2 linked regions of the Zobellia alginiliquefaciens genome follow. Each later gene encodes a partner of the first gene's protein in a complex. Links are inferred from orthologs where the notes say so. Each region holds a gene or a part of one and is shown in the gene's direction. Other genes may lie near its edges. The genes, in order: accB and accD.

Region 1 (10,359 bases):
AAAATGAGTTGCATATTAAAATTGTAGCGAAAACTTCAAAAGAACGTATCGCCGCAGAAGATTACAACGGTTTTAAAGCATATGTAAAAGCAGCCCTAGATGCTAAGCAACAGCTAATCGGTTTTAAGAAAAAGAAAAAAGAAACTAAAGTTAGCTTTTCAGGCAAAAAGTGATTTACGCCTTATTCTGGTAAGACATTAACTTTGCTACATATTTGCCAATAACATCAAACTCAAGGTTTACCGTTGTACCAATTTGGTATGATTTAAAACGTGTGTGTTCGTAGGTGTATGGAATAATGGCAACGCTGAAGCTATTCTTTTCTGAATTTACTACCGTAAGGCTTGTACCATCTATAGTTATAGAACCTTTTTCAATAGTAGGATTTCCGGTGCCCGCATCATATTTAAAGGTGAAAAACCAGCTGCCGTCTTTTTCCTCAATAGCTTTGCAAACTCCTGTTTGGTCCACATGGCCTTGAACAATATGCCCATCTAAGCGGGAACCAAGAATCATGGCGCGCTCCAAGTTTACGCTTTCACCTTCTTTTAGTTCATCTAGATTGGTCTTCTGTAAAGTTTCGTCAATGGCCGTTACCGTATAGGTGTCTTCATCTAATGAAACCACGGTAAGGCAAACACCATTGTGCGATACGCTCTGATCGATTTTTAATTCTGGCGTTAGCGAGGATTTCACTGTAATATGAAGGTTGCTACCATCTTGTTCTAATTGCTGTATTTCGCCCAAAGTTTCGATAATGCCCGTAAACATGTTCCGTTAAATTTAAGTAGTTTTGTACCTTAGATTGATAGAGATTGTTTTGACAATATCTCTAGGGCAAAGGTAAAGAATAAGATGCAGGAAGAAGGAAAAATTAAACTAGGTATTTCAATAGGCGATTTAAACGGAATAGGTTGCGAGGTTGTTCTCAAAACCTTTGAAGATGCTCGCATGCTAGATTTTTGTACGCCGATTATATTTGCATCCAACAAAACTATTTCTTTTCAAAAAAAGGAATTGGGTCTAGATATCAATTACCATGGTATTACAGATGCTTCAAAAGCGGTAGACGGTAAAATAAACGTGGTTAATGTTTGGAAAGAAATTCCCAAGACCAAGTTTGGAGAAGCTACTGAAGAAGGCGGAAAATATGCGATAAAATCGCTAAGAGCTGCCGTTGATGCTCTTAAAAATGATACCATAGATGCTTTGGTAACGGCACCTATCAATAAAAATAACATTCAGGCGGAAGATTTTAAATTTCCGGGCCACACGGATTTCTTGGCGCAAGAACTAGAGGGAGAAAGTCTAATGTTCATGGTTACGGATGACCTTAAAGTGGGCTTGTTAACTGATCACGTTGCGGTAAAAGATGCTCCGGCAGCCATAAATGCAATATTGATCAGAAACAAAGTACGGACCATAGAAAAATCCTTACAAATGGATTTTGGTATACGTGCCCCCAAAGTAGCATTGTTGGGTATTAATCCGCATAGCGGAGATAATGGTATTATAGGCAAGGAAGATGATGAGATTTTAAAACCTGTTATCAAAGAAATGTCAGAGGCCGGTCATTTGGTTTTTGGGCCTTATTCCGCAGATAGCTTTTTTGGTTCTGATGCCTATAAAAATTTCGATGCTATTTTAGCCGCTTATCACGATCAAGGGCTTATACCTTTTAAGACCCTTTCATTTGGTAAAGGTGTTAACTATACCGCAGGGTTATCTAAAGTGAGAACATCCCCAGACCATGGAACAGCTTATGAAATAGCAGGAAAAGGCAAGGCAGATCATAGTTCTTTTAAAGAAGCGGTCTTTACGGCATTGCATATTTTTAAGAATAGAAAAGAATACCAAGAACTTACTGAAAACCCTTTACAGAAGCAGCGTGTAAGGCGTTAGAGGGGCGTTTTTGGGGTGCTGAAACGTGTTATTTTTGAGAATTGGTCTAAAAGATAGTCGAACTTATTGAATTCCAATTAAAAAAGGGTTGTAAGTTTATTAAATAATAGTATCTTTGCACCCGCCTTTAATCGGGCGGTGTATTAAAATAGTGTTGAAATGATGAAGCAAAAGGAGTTTAACATTCCTTTCTCTGGATTAGGACAAGGAAAACACGAATTTGAGTATACGATTAATAACCCGTTCTTTGAATCTTTTGGGTATGACGAGTTCAATGCTGCAGACGTTAAGTTGCATGTAGTTTTGAATAAAATGAGCACAATGCTCGAGTTAGAGATGAAAGCCCAGGGCACGGTTAACGTAAATTGCGACCTGACCAGCGAACCTTTTGATTTGCCTATTGAGGCAGAATTGGAGTTAGTGGTCAAGTTTGGGGAAGAGTTTAATGATGAAGATGATGAGATTCTGATAATTCCCCACGGAGAACATCAGGTCAATATTGCACAATACGTATACGAAATGTTGGTGTTGGCCGTACCGCAAAAAAGGATTCACCCAGGGGTTTTAGACGGTACGTTGCAATCTGAGGCATTAAAAAAGCTTGAAGAATTGCAGCCCAAAAAAGAGAAAAAAGAAAGTGATCCCAGATGGGACGAATTAAAGAAACTGTTAACGGATAAATAAGTTTTAAATGGCACATCCTAAGAGAAAAATATCGAAAACCAGAAGGGATAAAAGAAGAACACATTACAAAGCGGTAGCACCAACTTTGGCTACTGACCCAACTACTGGTGAAATGCACTTGTTCCACAGAGCACATTGGCATGAAGGTAAACTTTACTATAAAGGTCAGATTTTGATCGACAAGACTGAAGAAGCCGAAGCATAAACGTATCGGTTATCTTATAATGAATTCACGACTCCCGTATATATTGACGGGAGTTTTTTATTTCTAGTACTCAAATCTCAAAAACGCATAGTTTTACAGGAAAAATTGGTAAAAATTGATTAATTTTCACCAATTTTGAGGCATTTTTGAAGGTTTCTGATATCAAATCGACTTTAAGATGAGTAAAACAACAGCAGCAATTACAGCTGTAGGAGGCTATGTTCCAGAATTTGTTCTAACCAACAACATGCTGGAGGATATGGTAGAGACAAATGATGAATGGATCGTCTCTAGAACAGGAATTAAAGAAAGACGGGTGTTGAAACCTGAAGAAGGAGAAGGTACTTCGTACTTGGCTATAAAGGCGGCACAAGACCTTATCCAAAAGAAAAATATAGACCCAAAAGAAATAGATCTTATAATGATCGCTACGGCTACACCAGATAGCATGGTGGCCTCAACAGCGGCTTTTGTAGCGTCTGAAATAGGAGCGGTAAATGCATTTGCCTATGATCTTTTGGCGGCATGTTCTAGTTTTTTGTTCGGAATGTCTACCGCGGCCAGTTATATAGAATCTGGCAGGTATAAAAAAGTACTATTGATCGGGGCGGATAAAATGTCTTCAATAATAGATTATACAGATCGTACTACTTGCATTATTTTTGGTGATGGTGCAGGTGCGGCATTGTTCGAGCCTAATGAAGAAGGTTTGGGCCTACAAGATGAATACCTACGGGCAGATGGGGCTGGAAGACAGTTTTTAGGCATGGATGCAGGTGGCTCTTTAATGCCCGCAACCGAAGAAACGGTTAAAAACAGGAAACACTTTATTTACCAAGATGGTAGAACAGTGTTTAAATTTGCTGTGTCTAACATGGCAGACGTGGCTGAAAAAATTATGCAACGTAACGACCTTAAAGACACTGATGTTTCATGGTTGGTGCCACACCAAGCCAATAAAAGAATCATAGATGCTACGGCCAATAGAATGGGTCTGGACAGCTCTAAGGTTTTAATGAACATAGAAAGATACGGTAACACCACATCGGCAACATTACCGTTGTTATTGGCCGATTTTGAGGGCCAATTGAAAAAGGGTGATAACCTAGTTTTTGCCGCTTTTGGCGGAGGTTTTACCTGGGGTTCCATTTACCTAAAATGGGCGTACTAATTAAATACCGATTACTTAAATAAATAACATTCCATGGATATTAAAGAAATTCAAACCCTGATTAAGTTTGTAGCAAAATCAGGTGCCAGTGAAGTAAAGTTGGAAATGGAGGATTTAAAAATCACCATTAAAACAGGTACCTCAGACTCTGGAAACGAAACGACCTACGTGCAGCAGATCCCAATGCCGCAAGCTCAGATGATGCCTTCTCAGGCACCACCGCAGACTGTTGAAACGGCCGCAGGTGATGCCGCAAAAGCAGAAAAGAAAGAAGATGACTCTAAATATATTACCATTAAGTCACCTATTATTGGTACTTTCTATAGAAAACCCTCTCCAGATAAGAGTGCGTTCGTAGAAGTTGGTACCTCTATCGGAAAAGGAGATGTGCTTTGTGTTATTGAAGCCATGAAACTTTTTAATGATATTGAGTCTGAGGTTTCTGGTAAAATCGTTAAGATTTTAGTTGAGGATTCTTCTCCTGTAGAGTTTGATCAGCCTTTATTTTTGGTAGATCCATCATAAATGTAAATTCTGAATCTCAAATAAATTTCCGGTAACGGGAATAATGTTTGGTACTTGGATTTTAGAATTTAAATTGAAAAACGTATGTTCAAGAAAATATTAATTGCAAATAGAGGAGAGATTGCGCTTCGTGTTATACGCACCTGTAAAGAAATGGGTATAAAAACCGTAGCCGTCTATTCTAAGGCAGATGAAGAGAGTTTGCATGTTCGTTTTGCCGATGAAGCTGTCTGTATTGGTCCGGCACCCAGTAGCGAGTCGTACCTAAAAATACCCAATATTATTGCTGCTGCAGAGATTACAAATGCAGATGCTATTCACCCAGGTTATGGATTTCTTTCAGAGAATTCTAAATTCTCTAAAATCTGTGCAGAGCACGACATTAAATTTATAGGTGCATCTGGCGAGCATATAGACCGTATGGGAGATAAAGCTTCCGCTAAGAAAACAATGAAAGAGGCCGGTGTTCCTACCGTTCCTGGCTCAGATGGTTTGTTGAAAGATGTGGCCGATGCTATCAAGACAGCGAAGAAAATGGGCTACCCCGTTATGATAAAAGCAACTGCCGGTGGTGGTGGTAAAGGTATGCGCGCTGTTTGGAAAGAAGAGGAAATGGAAGACCTTTTCGAAAGTGCCGTACAAGAAGCTACTGCAGCCTTTGGCAACGGTGGTATGTATATGGAAAAGTTAATCGAGGAGCCAAGACATATTGAAATCCAAGTTGTTGGTGACCAATATGGTAAGGCATGTCACCTTTCAGAAAGAGATTGTTCCGTTCAACGTAGACATCAAAAACTTACGGAAGAAACACCATCTCCGTTCATGACAGATAAGCTTCGTGAGGAAATGGGTGCGGCCGCGGTAAAAGCTGCTGAGTACATAAAATATGAAGGAGCCGGTACTATAGAGTTTTTGGTAGATAAACACCGAAATTTCTACTTTATGGAAATGAATACCCGTATTCAGGTAGAGCACCCAATTACAGAACAGGTAATTGATTATGATTTAATACGTGAGCAAATATTGGTAGCAGGTGGTGTTCCCATTTCAGGAAAGAACTATTTGCCAAAACTACACTCTATTGAATGTAGAATAAACGCCGAAGACCCTTACAATAACTTTAGACCTTCACCGGGTAGAATTACTACTTTGCATACACCAGGTGGTCACGGAGTTCGTATGGACACTCACGTATATAGTGGATACAGTATTCCACCTAATTACGACTCTATGATTGCCAAGTTGATTACAACTGCGCAAACACGAGAAGAGGCTATTAATAAGATGAAAAGAGCGCTAGATGAATTCGTAATCGAAGGTATTAAAACTACGATTCCGTTTCACAGGCAGTTAATGGATCATCCAGATTATTTGGCAGGTAATTATACTACCAAGTTTATGGAAGACTTTAAAATGGATCCTCCGCCAGCGGAATAAGAATAAAACCCCAATTTGTATTGGGGTTTTTTTATGGAAGAATATGAACTTAAGTTATTGGGAATATAAAACTTGGTTGTCAAACATCGATTTTACTATTGTTGGCAGTGGCATCGTAGGACTTAACTGTGCCTTGCGGTTACATGAGTGCTTTCCAAAAGCTAGAATCCTTATTCTAGAAAAAGGATTTTTACCTCAAGGAGCTAGTACCAAAAATGCCGGTTTTGCGTGTTTTGGAAGCATTTCAGAGGTTTTGGCAGATTTAGAGCGCCACACTGAGCAGGAGGTGTTGGATTTGGTAGCTCAGCGTTGGCAGGGAATAAAATTGCTCCGGCAGAAAGTTGGTGATGCAAACTTCGATTTTCAAGAAAATGGCGGACACGAATTGTTTCTAGGTTCCGCCCAAAAACTATATGAGAAATGTTTAGATCAGCTATCTGAAGTTAACAAGCTATTGCAATCTGTTTATAGTGGGGATGCATTTAGCATGAGCCCTAATACTTTTGGTTTTGATGGAGTGAAGGAAAATTACATTACCAATGTTTTTGAAGGACAATTGGATACCGGTAAAATGATGAATTCGCTATTGAAATTAGTTCAGGATGCAGGTATCACCATCCTGAACTCCATAACAGTTGAAAACTTTACTGAAATTGGGACACAGGTAGAAGTAAAAACAAATCGATTTGAATTTAAAACTAAAAAATTACTGATTGCTACCAACGGTTTTGCCACAGATTTAATTAATGAAAAGGTTAAACCGGCCAGAGCGCAAGTTCTGATTACCGAACCAATTGAAAATTTATCCATAAAAGGAACTTTCCATTTTGATGAAGGCTATTACTATTTTAGAAATATAAATAACCGCATATTGTTCGGAGGAGGTAGAAATCTTGATTTTAAAGGTGAAGAAACTAGCGAATTTGGGTGTTCTCATCACATTCAAAAACATTTGGAGAAATTACTAAAAGAGGTAATCTTACCTAGAACGCCTCATAAAATTGAACATAAATGGAGTGGCATAATGGGAACTGGCGAGCATAAGAAACCCATTATCAGGCAAACCTCCAATCATGTCTATTGTGGTGTGCGCTTAGGAGGTATGGGAATTGCAATAGGAAGCATTGTGGGCCATAATCTCGCAGACCTAACATAGTCTTTGTTTCGTGGATTTTTGCTAACTGGGCTATATTCGCTACTTTAACTACTTTGAATATATTTCTTTTCAATTTATGAAAGACAAGAAACACCTGCGCAGTAGTGAATGGTTTGGTGGCAAAGATAAAATGGGTTTTGTACACCGTTCATGGCTAAGAAACCAAGGATATCCGGATGATTACTTTACTGGTAAACCCGTTATTGGCATTTGTAACACATGGTCGGAATTAACGCCCTGTAATGGTCATTTACGTGATTTTGCCGAGGTGGTAAAACGGGGTATTTTGGAAGCTGGCGGTTTTCCCATGGAGTTTCCGGTGATGTCTTTGGGCGAAACTATTATGAGGCCCACATCCATGCTTTTTCGCAATTTGGCGAGTATGGATACGGAAGAGTCCATACGCGCCAATCCACTGGACGGCATTGTTCTATTGACAGGTTGTGATAAGACTACACCTAGTACGGTAATGGGGGCCTGTAGCGTAGATTTACCCACTATTGTTGTTCCCGGCGGTCCCATGTTGAGTGGGAGGTTTAGAGGAGAAAAAATGGGCTCCGGCTCTATGAACTGGTTGATTAAGGAGAAACGAAACGTAGACGGTTTTAGTGATGCCGATTTTACCGAAGCGGAAGTCTGTGTTGCCAGAAGCATCGGGCATTGCAACACCATGGGTACGGCTTCAACAATGGCCACCATGGTGGAAGCTTTAGGTCTTACTTTACCGGGGTTTTCATCTATTCCCGCAGTAGATTCGCGTAAGAAATTGTTCGCACAACTTTCGGGAAGACGTATTGTGGAAATGGTAAAAGAAGATTTAAAACTATCAAAAGTATTAACGCGTCAAGCCTTTGAGAATGCCATTATTACTAATGCGGCTGTTGGAGGTTCAACCAATCTCATTATTCATTTGACTGCCATTGCAGGTAGAATAGGAGTAGAATTGAACTTAGAAGATTTTGATACTTTAGGAAGCAAAGTGCCGCTATTGGTAAACCTAAAACCTTCCGGAAAACATCTAATGGAAGATTTTTTCTATGCGGGTGGACTTCCTGTTGTTATGAAAGAATTAAAACCCAAACTTCATGGCGATGCCCTTACGGTAAACGGAAAATTTATCACAGAAAATTATTCTGAAGCGGTCTGTTATGATAACGATGTCATAGCTTCCATAAAACAACCTGTTCAGCAGAATGCCGGTATTGCCGTACTTAAGGGGAATCTTTGTGAAAACGGAGCGGTAATAAAACCTTCGGCGGCGTCAAAAAAGCTAATGAAGCATACGGGTAAAGCTGTTGTTTTTGAAAGTATGGAAGATTATCATACCCGAATTGACGCTCCGGATTTAGATATAGACAAGAATAGCGTTATTGTTTTAAAAGGTGTGGGGCCAAAAGGGTATCCGGGTATGCCAGAAGTGGGCAACGTAGACCTTCCGAAGAAATTATTATTGCAAGGGGTTACGGATATGGTTCGGATTTCTGATGGTCGTATGAGCGGTACGGCTGCAGGCACCGTAATTTTACATGTTTCCCCGGAATCAACCGTAGGCGGTACTTTGGCTTTAGTTCAAAACAATGATCTAATTACCTTGGATGTTGAGAATAGAAGCCTTCATTTAGAGGTTTCGGAAGAGGAGCTTATAAGACGGAAAAATGCTTGGATTGCTCCCAAACCCTTGGCGGATAGAGGATATGTAAAAATGTACATAGATCATGTAGAGCAAGCGCATAAAGGAGCTGATTTGGATTTTTTGGTAGGTGGTTCAGGATCTAAGGTAGATAGAGATTTGCATTAGTAGCATGATAGAAAAAGAAGAGTTGCATCAGTTTTGTTTGACATTCGTTACGGAACGGATTTCAAGAATTCATAAGAATATTGAAGATGTTCAAACCTCATTATCCTCAGAAACAAAAAGTAGTGCAGGTGATAAGCACGAAACAGGTAGGGCTATGTTACAGCTTGAGCGGGAGAAATTAGGACAACAGTTGGCCGAGGCCGAAAAGATGAAGCAAGTACTGTCTAAAGTGCCTAAGGAGGCATCTAATAAGGTGATTGGTCTTGGTAGTTGGGTCATTACTTCAAAAGCCGAATATTTTCTGGCTATTTCCGCAGGTGAATTCAAAGAGATGGATAGAAGTGTTTATTGCATATCTGCAGCAACACCCATAGCCAAATTATTATTTGCCAAAAAGGTAGGGGATACGGTTAGTTTTAATAACCAAGAAATAAAAATTATTGAAATAAAATAGAAGTAATTACTATCCAATTCCTTTCATTGAAGCCAAGGTTGCCGACCAAACGATTAAAGATGAAAGAAAAATACCAATGGTATTGGCCCAAAAGGCTTTTGTCTTTTCAATTTTAAAGAGATAAGACGCAATACTACCGGCATAAACACCCGTGCCCGGTACAGGTAACATTACAAAAAATATGAGTCCCCAAAAGCCATAGCGTTTTATTTTATCTCCGGAGCCCGTTTTGGCCCTGCGGGCAACAAATATGGCAGATTTCTTGTAGAAGCCCCACTTCAGGAAATACCGATTAACTTTTTCCAAAAAGAAAATCATCAAAGGGAATACCAACACGTTTGCCGCAAAACATAGAACAAACACCAAATATATATTAAGACCATTTAGCAACCCATAGGGAATACCCACCTTAGCTTCTCCAAAGGGAGAAAGGCTCCATAAAATGGCAATAATAAAATCTATAATCACAGTTATTTTTTTGGAAGGGCTAAACTACTAATACATGGGGTTTAAGCACCATCTGAACTCATAAATAATTCCAAAAATTGTGCCGCTCAAAAGTACGTTGTTCCTTTTAACACTTTTTAACTATTCGTTGAGTGGTGCAATATTATCTATCTATCTGAGTTTTAGACTATACATATTTAACAACCAAAACTTTTAACCTATGAAATCTTTATTTGCTAAACTATTTTTATTTGCTTTTGTGTCAGTGACAGCTTTTTCATGCAGCGTAAAATCTGAATTGGAAGATATTGCTGATGAGCTAGAGGAAGAAAACAACAATGATGCACGAACTGAAGTCATCAAACTAGAAGACAACAAGTAGTTCAGGTCTTTTAAATACAGAAAAGGGAACCTTTTAAGGTTCCCTTTTTTTATGATGTACAATTTAGAAATTGTATAAACTAACTACTGCACTAGTATAGTATTATCAGTAGCTGTAGGGTTCATAGGGCAAAAATATACATACTCCCCAGCCTCCAATACGGTTGGTTTGGATGATTGTGTTTTACCAGTGGCAACT
Region 2 (10,235 bases), 1.1 Mb from region 1 along the record:
CCGTTCTTGGTGCCGTAGCCGGAGCAAAACATGTACACCAATTGGCAGAAGCTTACGGAGCTACCGTAATTCTTCATACAGACCACTGTGCTAAGAAATTATTACCTTGGATAGACGGACTTTTAGATGCTAGTGAGAAACATTTTGCCGAGACTGGAAAATCTCTTTTCAGCTCACATATGATCGACCTTTCCGAAGAGCCTCTTGAAGAAAACATTGAAATCTGTAAAGGGTACTTAGAGCGCATGAGCAAAATGAACATGACGTTAGAGATAGAACTTGGTATTACAGGTGGAGAAGAAGATGGTGTTGACAATTCTGATGTTGATGACTCTAAATTGTACACACAACCAGAAGAAGTAGCTTATGCTTACGAGGAGCTTTCCAAAGTAAGCCCAAGATTTACAATTGCAGCAGCTTTTGGTAACGTTCATGGTGTGTACAAGCCAGGAAACGTTAAACTGACTCCAAAAATCCTTAAAAACTCTCAAGAGTATATCACTGAAAAATACGGTGTAGAAAACAACCACATAGATTTTGTTTTCCATGGTGGATCAGGTTCTACGGTCGAAGAAATAAGAGAAGGTATTAGCTACGGTGTTATTAAAATGAATATTGATACAGATTTGCAGTATGCATTTTTAGCTGGAGTTCGTGACTATGTTCAAGATAAAAAAGACTTCCTTCAAGCTCAGATTGGAAATCCAAATGGCGCAGATGAACCTAACAAAAAGTTCTATGACCCAAGAGTTTGGTTACGCGAAGGAGAAAAGTCTTTTGTTGAGCGTTTGAAAAAGGCTTTTGAAGATTTAAACAATGTAAATACCTTATAGGTAAAGTACATCCCCAAAACTAATTATGGAAGATATGACGGCTTGGTTCAGAAGAAAGGAAAAGGGAATACAAACGGCTACCGAAGAGAAAAAAGACACCCCAAAAGGGTTGTGGTACAAATCTCCAACGGGAAAAATTGTTGAATCAGAAGTACTTGCCAAGAACTTTTACGTAAGCCCTGAAGACGATTATCACGTTCGCATAGGCAGTAAAGAGTATTTTGAAATGCTTTTTGATGATAACAAATTCAGGGAACTGGATGCCAAATTGACCTCTAAAGACCCTTTGAAGTTTGAGGACACCAAAAAATATTCGGAAAGACTAAAGGCTGCACAAAAGAAAACTGGACTTAACGATGCCGTAAGAACCGGTTTTGGTAAGTCTATAGGCAAAGATATTGTTATAGCTTGTATGGACTTTAATTTTATTGGTGGGTCTATGGGTAGCGTTGTTGGTGAAAAAATTGCACGTGCCATAGATTACGCTATAAAAAGAAAAGTTCCTTTTGTAATGATTTCAAAATCTGGGGGAGCCCGTATGATGGAAGCCGCCCTGTCTTTAATGCAATTAGCCAAAACATCGGCAAAATTAGCACAACTGGCAGAAGCTAAACTTCCATATATATCACTTTGTACAGACCCTACCACTGGTGGAACAACCGCGTCCTATGCAATGTTAGGGGACATTAACATATCAGAACCTGGTGCATTAATTGGTTTTGCAGGCCCCAGAGTAGTAAAAGAAGCTACGGGAAAAGAACTTCCCGAAGGTTTCCAAACTGCAGAGTTTGTTAAGGACCATGGTTTTTTGGATTTTATCTCACATAGAAGAGATTTGAAAAAGAAAATCAACCTTTATATAGATTTAATTCAGAACAACCCTGTGAGAACTGAAAAGGTTTCGGCATGAAACCGTTAGTTATTACACTAATTTCATTTTGGTTTTTTTGTTGTTCAACAGATAAAGAAAGTATGCCCGCCGAATCGGATTTGGCGGGCATTTTATCTGATTCCGCAAAAGTTCTTGAAGTTAAAGTATCGGGCACTGAGAACAACTATACTTTCAGTACAACCATTCAAAGCCCGGATACCGGTTGTAATCTATATGCAGACTGGTGGGAAATCATTGATTTAAAAGGAAACCTTATTTATAGGAGAATTTTAACTCACAGCCATGTAGAGGAACAACCTTTTACTCGTTCCGGATCAAATATTACCTTGGCAAAAACTACTGAAGTTTACATACGCGCGCATGTACACCCAGTAGGCTACACCTCTGAGGTTCTAAAAGGCTCAGTTGAAAATGGCTTTATGGAGGTAGAATTAGACTCAGAATTCGCCATAGAATTGGAGAAAGCGGAGCCTCTTCCTGCGGGATGTGATTTTTAGATTTTCAAAACTGGCTTAAATCCATGCTCTATTTTACTTAAAAAATCACCTTCTACTTTTTTTTGAGAAACAAAAAAAGCCCCACTATTTCTAGTGAAGCTCAATTCATTTTTTTTAAATTACTCTATTGGTTTACAGATGTAGCAATACCTTGTAATGCAGCTAAAATAGTTTCTAAAGTAGCGTCATTATCCGTAACACCATGTCTTGACATAAATAGTTCTGGACTGTTAAAAGCAATTTTCACCTCACCCTCCGCATTTTCATACACCAATATTTTTTGTGGTAAATCAAGTGCTGAAGTTTGCTTGTCTTGCATTAACGGTGTTCCCAAGCTTGGATTACCAAAAATAATTACGCTAGTAGGCAACAACTCCAACTCAACATTGGCCGCATTGGCTTGATGATCTAATTCCGCAACAATTTTAAGATTTGGGTTACCTTCAATCACACTCATTATACCTTCGTAGGTAGCGTCAAATGTTTCTTGACTTACAACTGTCAACACTTTATAATCGGCAGGCACTTCACTAGGCTGCTCCGTTACCTCTCCAATTCCGGCATTTTCGCTTAAATTCCTCAATGCTCCTGCCATTGTAGATAATGTAGATACATCCCCTACTGTATGGCGATTAGCTAAATATGTTGTAGAATTATAACCTATGTAAACTTCTTCACTATCACTTTGATAAACCAAAATACGTTGTGGCAAATCTAATCCCGCCTGTTGGTTTACCTGCATTAATGGTGTTCCTAAATTAGGGTTGCCAAAGAAAATTATTTTCGTTGGGTTTAGCTCCAACTCCGCTGAAGCCGCGTTGGCCGTATGATTTACTTCGGCTACAATTGTAATATTTTCATTTGCCTCTAAACTTGCTTTAAGAACAGCATAGGTCTCATCAAAAGATTGTGTACTTTTTAGAAAGTTCATACCTACTACATTTGGAGCGGTATCCGTCTTTTCAGGTTCGTTTGTTTCATCTTCATCGCATGCAATAAAAGCTAATACCAAGCAAACACTCATAAAAAATTTCAAATTCATAATCATATTATTTTTTAGGGGGACTTAAGTCTATATCGGTGTTCTAATCAACAGACCGCCATTAATAGTATAATAATATACGCAAGGTATTAGCAATCGGTTTTTTCTGTATCACACAGTTTTTTTTACCTACCAAGGCCACAATACATTTAATTGAACAAATTATTTGTTTTATGCTCATAAATCGTATCTTTGCAGCTTGATTGAAAATCAGTCATATATACATAAAAATCATTTAAAACAATATTGGAATGTATTTAACAAAAGAAGTAAAAGCCGAAATCTTTAAGAAACACGGCGGTAGTGAAACAAACACAGGTTCTACAGAAGGCCAAATCGCTTTGTTCACACACAGAATTAACCACCTAACCGGTCACTTAAAAAAGAACCACAAAGATTACAACACTGAGCGTTCATTAGTAAAGTTGGTAGGTAAAAGAAGAAGCCTACTTGATTATATGATCAAGAACGATATTGTTAAGTATCGTGAGCTTATTAAAGAACTAGGTATTAGAAAATAAGTATTTTACAAAGGGCTGAAATTTTCAGCCCTTTTTTTTTATATATTAGTCATCCTAAATAATTAGGATTTTACAAAAAGCTGCACCCAGTTTTTCATTGGTCAACACAACACAACAACTTCGGCCTTAACAAGTCGATAAGACCATTGTTTAACAATTCGCCCATTGGCGTATTTAATTAAAATTTATGATTCCAAAAGTATTTAAAGAGGTCATAGACCTTGGTGACGGTAGGGAAATTTCTATCGAAACCGGAAAATTGGCAAAGCAGGCCCACGGTTCTGTTGTTGTACAGTCAGGAAAATGTATGCTATTGTGTACGGTTGTTTCCAACTACAAACAAAGTGATGTTGACTTTCTTCCATTAACGGTAGATTACCGCGAAAAATTTGCAGCTGCGGGCCGTTACCCAGGTGGTTTCTTCAAAAGGGAAGCAAGACCTAGTGATGGTGAAGTATTGACTATGCGTTTGGTAGACCGTGTACTTCGTCCACTTTTCCCAAAAGATTATCACTCTGAAACTCAGGTGATGATTCAATTAATGTCTCATGATGATGACGTTATGCCAGATGCAATGGCCGGTTTGGCTGCATCTGCTGCAATTCAATTATCGGATTTTCCATTTGAATGTGCAATCTCTGAAGCTAGAGTTGCCCGCGTAGACGGTAAATTCGTTATCAACCCAACTAGAGCTCAATTGGCCGAATCCGACATTGATATGATGATCGGTGCTTCTGCTGATTCTGTAATGATGGTTGAAGGTGAGATGGATGAAATTTCTGAAGAAGAAATGACCGAGGCCATCAAATTTGCACACGAAGCCATTAAAGTACAGTGTGCCGCTCAATTAAAACTTGCTGAAGCTTTCGGAAAGAAAGATGTACGTGAGTATGAGCCAGAAAGAGAAGATGAAGACTTGGCCAAGAAAATTCACGACATGGCATATGACAAAGTATATGCCGTAGCTAAAGCAGGTTCTGCCAAACATGAGAGAAGCGCTTCTTTTAGTGAAATAAAAGAAGAAATTAAAGCTACTTTCTCTGAAGAAGAACAAGCTGACTTTGGTGGTATGATTTCAAAATACTACAATAAAGCTGAAAAAGCTGCTGTTCGTGATCTTACCCTAAACGAAGGTTTACGTTTAGATGGTCGTAAGACCGATGAGATTAGACCTATCTGGTGTGAAGTAGATTACCTACCATCAACACACGGTTCCGCTATATTTACCCGTGGGGAAACTCAGGCATTGGCTACTGTAACCCTAGGTACTTCTAGAGATTCAAACAAAATTGACATGCCATCTTACGAAGGTGAGGAGAATTTCTATTTACACTACAACTTCCCTCCTTTCTCAACTGGTGAAGCAAGACCTATCCGTGGTACTTCTCGTCGTGAGGTAGGACATGGTAACTTGGCACAACGTGCCTTAAAAGGAATGGTCCCTGCAGATTGCCCTTATACAGTTCGTGTAGTATCCGAAGTGTTAGAATCTAACGGTTCCTCTTCTATGGCTACTGTTTGTGCTGGTACTATGGCAATGATGGATGCTGGTGTACAATTGAAAAAACCGGTTTCAGGTATTGCAATGGGATTAATTTCTGATGCGGACTCTGGTAAATATGCCGTTCTTTCCGATATTTTAGGTGATGAAGATCACTTGGGAGATATGGACTTTAAAGTAACCGGTACAGCAGATGGTATTACCGCTTGCCAAATGGACATTAAAGTAAAAGGTCTTTCTTACGAAATCTTGGTAAATGCCTTAAAACAAGCAAGAGAAGGTCGTTTACACATTCTTGGAAAACTGACGGATACTATCTCTGCTCCTAACGCAGATGTGAAGCCTCATTCTCCAAAAATGGTTACACGTACTATTCCTAATGAATTTATTGGTGCACTTATTGGACCAGGAGGAAAAGTAATTCAAGAACTTCAAAAAGAAACAGATACTACTATTGTTATCAATGAAGACCCGGTTACAGAAGAAGGTATTGTTGAAATTTTAGGTACGGACCAGAATGGTATTGACGCGGTATTGGCCAAGATCGATGCCCTAATGTTCAAACCTGCAGTTGGTAGTGCTTACGAAGTTAAAGTAATTAAAATGCTAGACTTTGGCGCTGTTGTAGAATACCAAGATGCCCCGGGCAATGAAGTATTGTTACATGTTTCCGAATTGGCATGGGAAAGAACCGAGAATGTTTCCGATGTTGTGAACATGGGTGACGTTTTTGATGTGAAGTACTTAGGTACCGACCCAAGAACCCGTAAAGAAAAGGTTTCTAGAAAAGCTCTTTTACCAAAACCTGAAGGTTTTGTAGAAAGACCACCACGTAACGATAAAGATCGTGGTCGTGGTAGAGATGACAGACGAGGTGGTAGAGACAACCGTGATCGTAAGCCAAGAAGAGACTAAACACTCTTTTCTTTAATACATATTTAAAGCCTCAACATAGTAAGTTGAGGCTTTTTTATGCGACTTATCTAAAAAGTAAAGTTTTTTTCACCCAATTGTAACATTTCTATGTTTTTTACGTATAAGTATATGCAGTCTATGCAAACTGAACCTAATTTATTTACATGAGACAGCTTAAAATCACAAAACAGGTCACCAACAGGGAGACCGCATCTTTGGACAAGTACTTGCAAGAAATAGGCAAAGTAGACTTGATTACAGCAGATGAAGAAGTAGAATTGGCACAACGTATCAAGGCAGGCGATCAGGTCGCTCTTGAAAAACTAACAAAGGCCAATCTTCGATTCGTTGTATCGGTAGCTAAGCAGTACCAAAACCAGGGACTTACTTTACCCGATTTAATTAACGAGGGTAACCTTGGCCTTATTAAGGCCGCACAACGATTTGACGAAACGAGGGGATTTAAATTTATTTCCTATGCAGTATGGTGGATTCGTCAATCTATATTACAAGCTTTGGCGGAACAATCTCGTATTGTACGTTTGCCATTGAACAAAATTGGATCGATCAATAAGATTAACAAGACCTTTGCTTTTCTAGAGCAGGCACACGAACGTATGCCTTCACCAGAAGAAATTGCAAAAGAATTGGATATGACGGTTGCAGATGTTAAGCAGTCGCTTAAAAACTCTGGTCGTCATGTATCTATGGATGCGCCTCTTATTGACGGTGAAGATTCTAACCTTTACGATGTACTTCGTAGTGGTGAATCTCCAAATCCTGACAAAGAATTGTTGCACGAATCTTTGCGTACTGAAATTGAGCGCGCTTTAGAAACTCTAACTCCAAGAGAAGCAGACGTTATCCGTTTGTACTTTGGTCTTGCCGGGCAACATTCTATGACATTGGAAGAAATTGGTGAAACTTTTGACCTAACGAGAGAAAGAGTTCGTCAGATTAAAGAAAAAGCTATTAGAAGATTAAAACATACTTCTAGAAGCAAAATCCTTAAGACCTATTTAGGTTAAAAACACCATAAAATTGCACGTTAAATATTCCTTAAATTGGAAATTTGGCATATATATTGTAATTTTAAAAGCAACAACAGTTTATCATGACTGTTCGTTTTTTGATTGATGAATAAACTCCGGCTGATTACCGGAGTTTTTTCATTTATAATATATAGTACAATCACCCACAAGCCCTTTATTTAATGGGCCTGATGGAAAATAACAAGAATCACACATTTAAAGTACCACTATGGAATCCGAAAAAAAATCATCCAACACCCAACCTAACAATCCATTACACGGTGTAAAATTAGTGGACATATTGGAACAGTTGAGAAAAAAATACTCATGGGAAGAATTGGCAGAACGTATAAACATCAATTGTTTTAAAAGCAACCCTACAATTAAGTCGTCTTTAAAATTTTTAAGGCGTACACCATGGGCCCGAACCAAGGTAGAACAGTTATATTTGAAATCTTTTCATAAATAGATTGTTATATGCCCTTCAACATTGTACTTGTAGAACCCGAAATACCCAACAACACCGGAAATATTGGCAGATTGGCACTTGGCTCAGGGTCTACCTTACATCTCGTTAAACCATTTGGCTTTGAATTAAACGACAAACGCTTAAAACGTGCAGGACTTGACTACTGGCCCCATTTAGAGGTACACATTTACGAAAGTCTGGACGACTTTTTGTCGCAACACGGTGAGAAAAATCTAATATTGTTTTCTAGTCATGGCACTAAAAATCACTGGTCCATTCCATTTGAGGATGGTCAATTTCTTGTTTTTGGCAAAGAATCCGTAGGCTTACCTTCCTCCTTGGTATCTTCGTACAAAGACAGTTTGTATAAAATTCCACTTTATAGTGAACACATTCGAAGTTTAAACCTAGCCAATGCCGTAGGTATCGCGGTCTATGAAGGGCTTAAGAACATCCAATAAAGAAGAAAGTAATCACCCTCCATTACGACTGTTAGTTGACCATACTAAATTTTAAATTAGTCGATATTTATAAAAAAACGATTAACTTGAAGTATCTCATTGGTATTCAAAAATTTAACGCGTTTGTCTATGAAAGATTCTGAAATGCTTTCCTTTATTCAAGGATTGCCAAAAACCGAACTCCATTTACATATTGAAGGCTCTTTTGAACCTGAACTTATGTTTAAGATTGCAAAACGCAATAACATTAAAATTAAATATGCCAATGTTGACGAAATTAAACAAGCCTATAGTTTCAATAATCTTCAAGAGTTTCTAGACATCTATTATGCAGGGGCTTCTGTTCTACTTACGGAGCAAGATTTTTATGATCTTACTTGGGCGTATTTGACAAAAGTTCATGAGCAAAACGTAAAACACGTAGAGATTTTCTTTGACCCTCAAACCCATACGGACCGTAACGTTCCTTTTGAATTCGTTTTAAACGGAATTTACAATGCACTAGAAGACGGTCAAAAACAATTGGGCATAAGTTTCAGGCTAATTATGAGTTTCTTGAGGCATCTAGATGAAGCTTCGGCCTTTAAAACCTTAGAACAGGCTTTACCCCATAAAGATAAAATTGTAGCCGTAGGATTGGATTCTTCGGAGGTGGGCAACCCGCCTTCTAAATTTCAACGGGTCTTTGAAAAGGCCCTTAACGAAGGTTTTTTAACGGTAGCCCATGCGGGCGAAGAAGGCCCTTCGGAATATATTAAGGAAGCGCTAGACCTCCTAAAAGTCACCAGAATTGACCATGGCAACCGTTGTCTGGACGATGCTGATTTGGTAAAAAGACTAGTTGAGCAGCAAATGCCACTTACCCTGTGCCCCTTATCCAATCTTGAGCTTAAAGTTATTCAGGATTTAAAAGAATATGCACTGCCCACCATGATGGAACACAATTTACTGGTCACTATCAACTCTGATGACCCTGCTTATTTTGGCGGGTATATGAACGAAAATTTTTGGGAAATAACCAAGGCCTTAAATTTATCGAAGTCGCAAATTGCGGAACTGGCAAAAAATGGGTTTAAGGCAAGTTGGTTATCGGAACAAGAAAAACAAGGCTATTTACAAGAGATCGACGAATATCTGAAAAACAACTAACTCCGTACGGTGTTATTCTTTAGCCGGTATGCGTTACTTCGTAAAAACACAATTCACTACTTTTGCATAAATTCTTTTTAACAGACACAAAATGAGCAAAACAAAAATTGCACCTTCTCTTCTAGCGGCCGATTTTGGCAACTTACAGCGCGATATAGAAATGGTAAACAACAGTGATGCTGATTGGCACCATATTGACATAATGGACGGCGTTTTTGTTCCTAATATATCATACGGCATGCCAGTTGTGAAAACAATTGCTGAGCATGCCACTAAGCCATTAGATGTGCATTTAATGATTGTTGACCCAGACCGCTATATTAAAACTTTTGCTGAATTGGGCGCAACACACCTTACGGTTCATTATGAAGCTTGCACGCATTTACACCGAACCATACAGGCTATAAAGGCGGAAGGAATGAAAGCTGGGGTAGCATTGAACCCACATACCAATGTTAACTTGCTCAAAAATATAATCAAAGATTTGGACATTGTTCTCATTATGAGTGTTAACCCTGGTTTTGGCGGACAAAGTTTTATAGAGAATACGTACGAAAAAATACACAACCTAAAGGAATTGATTAAAGAATCCGATGCCTCTACTTTGATTGAGGTTGATGGTGGGGTAAATTCCAAAAATGCCAAAGCCCTTATAAAAGCAGGAGCGGATATTCTTGTGGCAGGCAGCTTTATTTTTAAGACCGAAGACCCAACGAAAACAATTCAAGAACTTAAAAAATCTACGGATAGATGGAGCATTTTCGAGTTGTAATTATAGGTGGAGGACCTATAGGAATAGCATGTGCCCTTGAAGCCCAAAAAAATGGATTGAACTACGTGATTCTTGAAAAAGGCCCTATCGTAAATTCATTGTTCAACTATCCGCAGAACATGCAGTTTTTCTCTTCTTCGGAAAAGTTGGAA

The links.
Region 2: the proteins of accB (region 1) and accD are in contact, whole or in part, in a solved structure (PDB 8UXZ), measured with the Escherichia coli proteins. The link is inferred for Zobellia alginiliquefaciens from one-to-one orthologs.

The regions. Positions count from the first base shown.
Region 1 is NZ_CP119758.1:2,049,959-2,060,317, forward strand. What follows is about bases 2,813-5,741. They hold accB (acetyl-CoA carboxylase biotin carboxyl carrier protein), read left to right. Parts: upstream 2,813-3,995; coding sequence 3,996-4,487; downstream 4,488-5,741. Other genes in these bases: P0077_RS08675 (beta-ketoacyl-ACP synthase III), read left to right, coding at 2,970-3,962; accC (acetyl-CoA carboxylase biotin carboxylase subunit), read left to right, coding at 4,572-5,741. In the rest of the region: P0077_RS08650 (transglutaminase domain-containing protein), read left to right, coding at 1-173; P0077_RS08655 (riboflavin synthase), read right to left, coding at 175-771; 4-hydroxythreonine-4-phosphate dehydrogenase PdxA, read left to right, coding at 856-1,902; P0077_RS08665 (YceD family protein), read left to right, coding at 2,062-2,586; rpmF (50S ribosomal protein L32), read left to right, coding at 2,594-2,791; more of accC, read left to right, coding at 5,742-5,924; P0077_RS08690 (NAD(P)/FAD-dependent oxidoreductase), read left to right, coding at 5,968-7,080; P0077_RS08695 (IlvD/Edd family dehydratase), read left to right, coding at 7,157-8,878; P0077_RS08700 (3-oxoacyl-ACP synthase), read left to right, coding at 8,883-9,332; P0077_RS08705 (COG2426 family protein), read right to left, coding at 9,342-9,800; P0077_RS08710 (hypothetical protein), read left to right, coding at 10,000-10,161; P0077_RS08715 (cupredoxin domain-containing protein), read right to left, coding at 10,245-10,359. UniProt on the Escherichia coli protein: This protein is a component of the acetyl coenzyme A carboxylase complex; first, biotin carboxylase catalyzes the carboxylation of the carrier protein and then the transcarboxylase transfers the carboxyl group to form malonyl-CoA.
Region 2 is NZ_CP119758.1:3,124,943-3,135,177, reverse strand. The notes cover bases 1-2,805. They hold accD (acetyl-CoA carboxylase, carboxyltransferase subunit beta), read left to right. Parts: upstream 1-867; coding sequence 868-1,743; downstream 1,744-2,805. Other genes in these bases: P0077_RS13150 (DUF302 domain-containing protein), read right to left, coding at 2,347-2,805; P0077_RS13155 (hypothetical protein), read left to right, coding at 1,806-2,222; fbaA (class II fructose-bisphosphate aldolase), read left to right, coding at 1-833. Also shown: more of P0077_RS13150, read right to left, coding at 2,806-3,264; rpsO (30S ribosomal protein S15), read left to right, coding at 3,516-3,785; P0077_RS13140 (polyribonucleotide nucleotidyltransferase), read left to right, coding at 3,973-6,201; P0077_RS13135 (sigma-70 family RNA polymerase sigma factor), read left to right, coding at 6,366-7,229; P0077_RS13130 (VF530 family protein), read left to right, coding at 7,462-7,701; P0077_RS13125 (tRNA (cytidine(34)-2'-O)-methyltransferase), read left to right, coding at 7,710-8,162; P0077_RS13120 (adenosine deaminase), read left to right, coding at 8,292-9,311; rpe (ribulose-phosphate 3-epimerase), read left to right, coding at 9,403-10,083; P0077_RS13110 (YpdA family putative bacillithiol disulfide reductase), read left to right, coding at 10,062-10,235.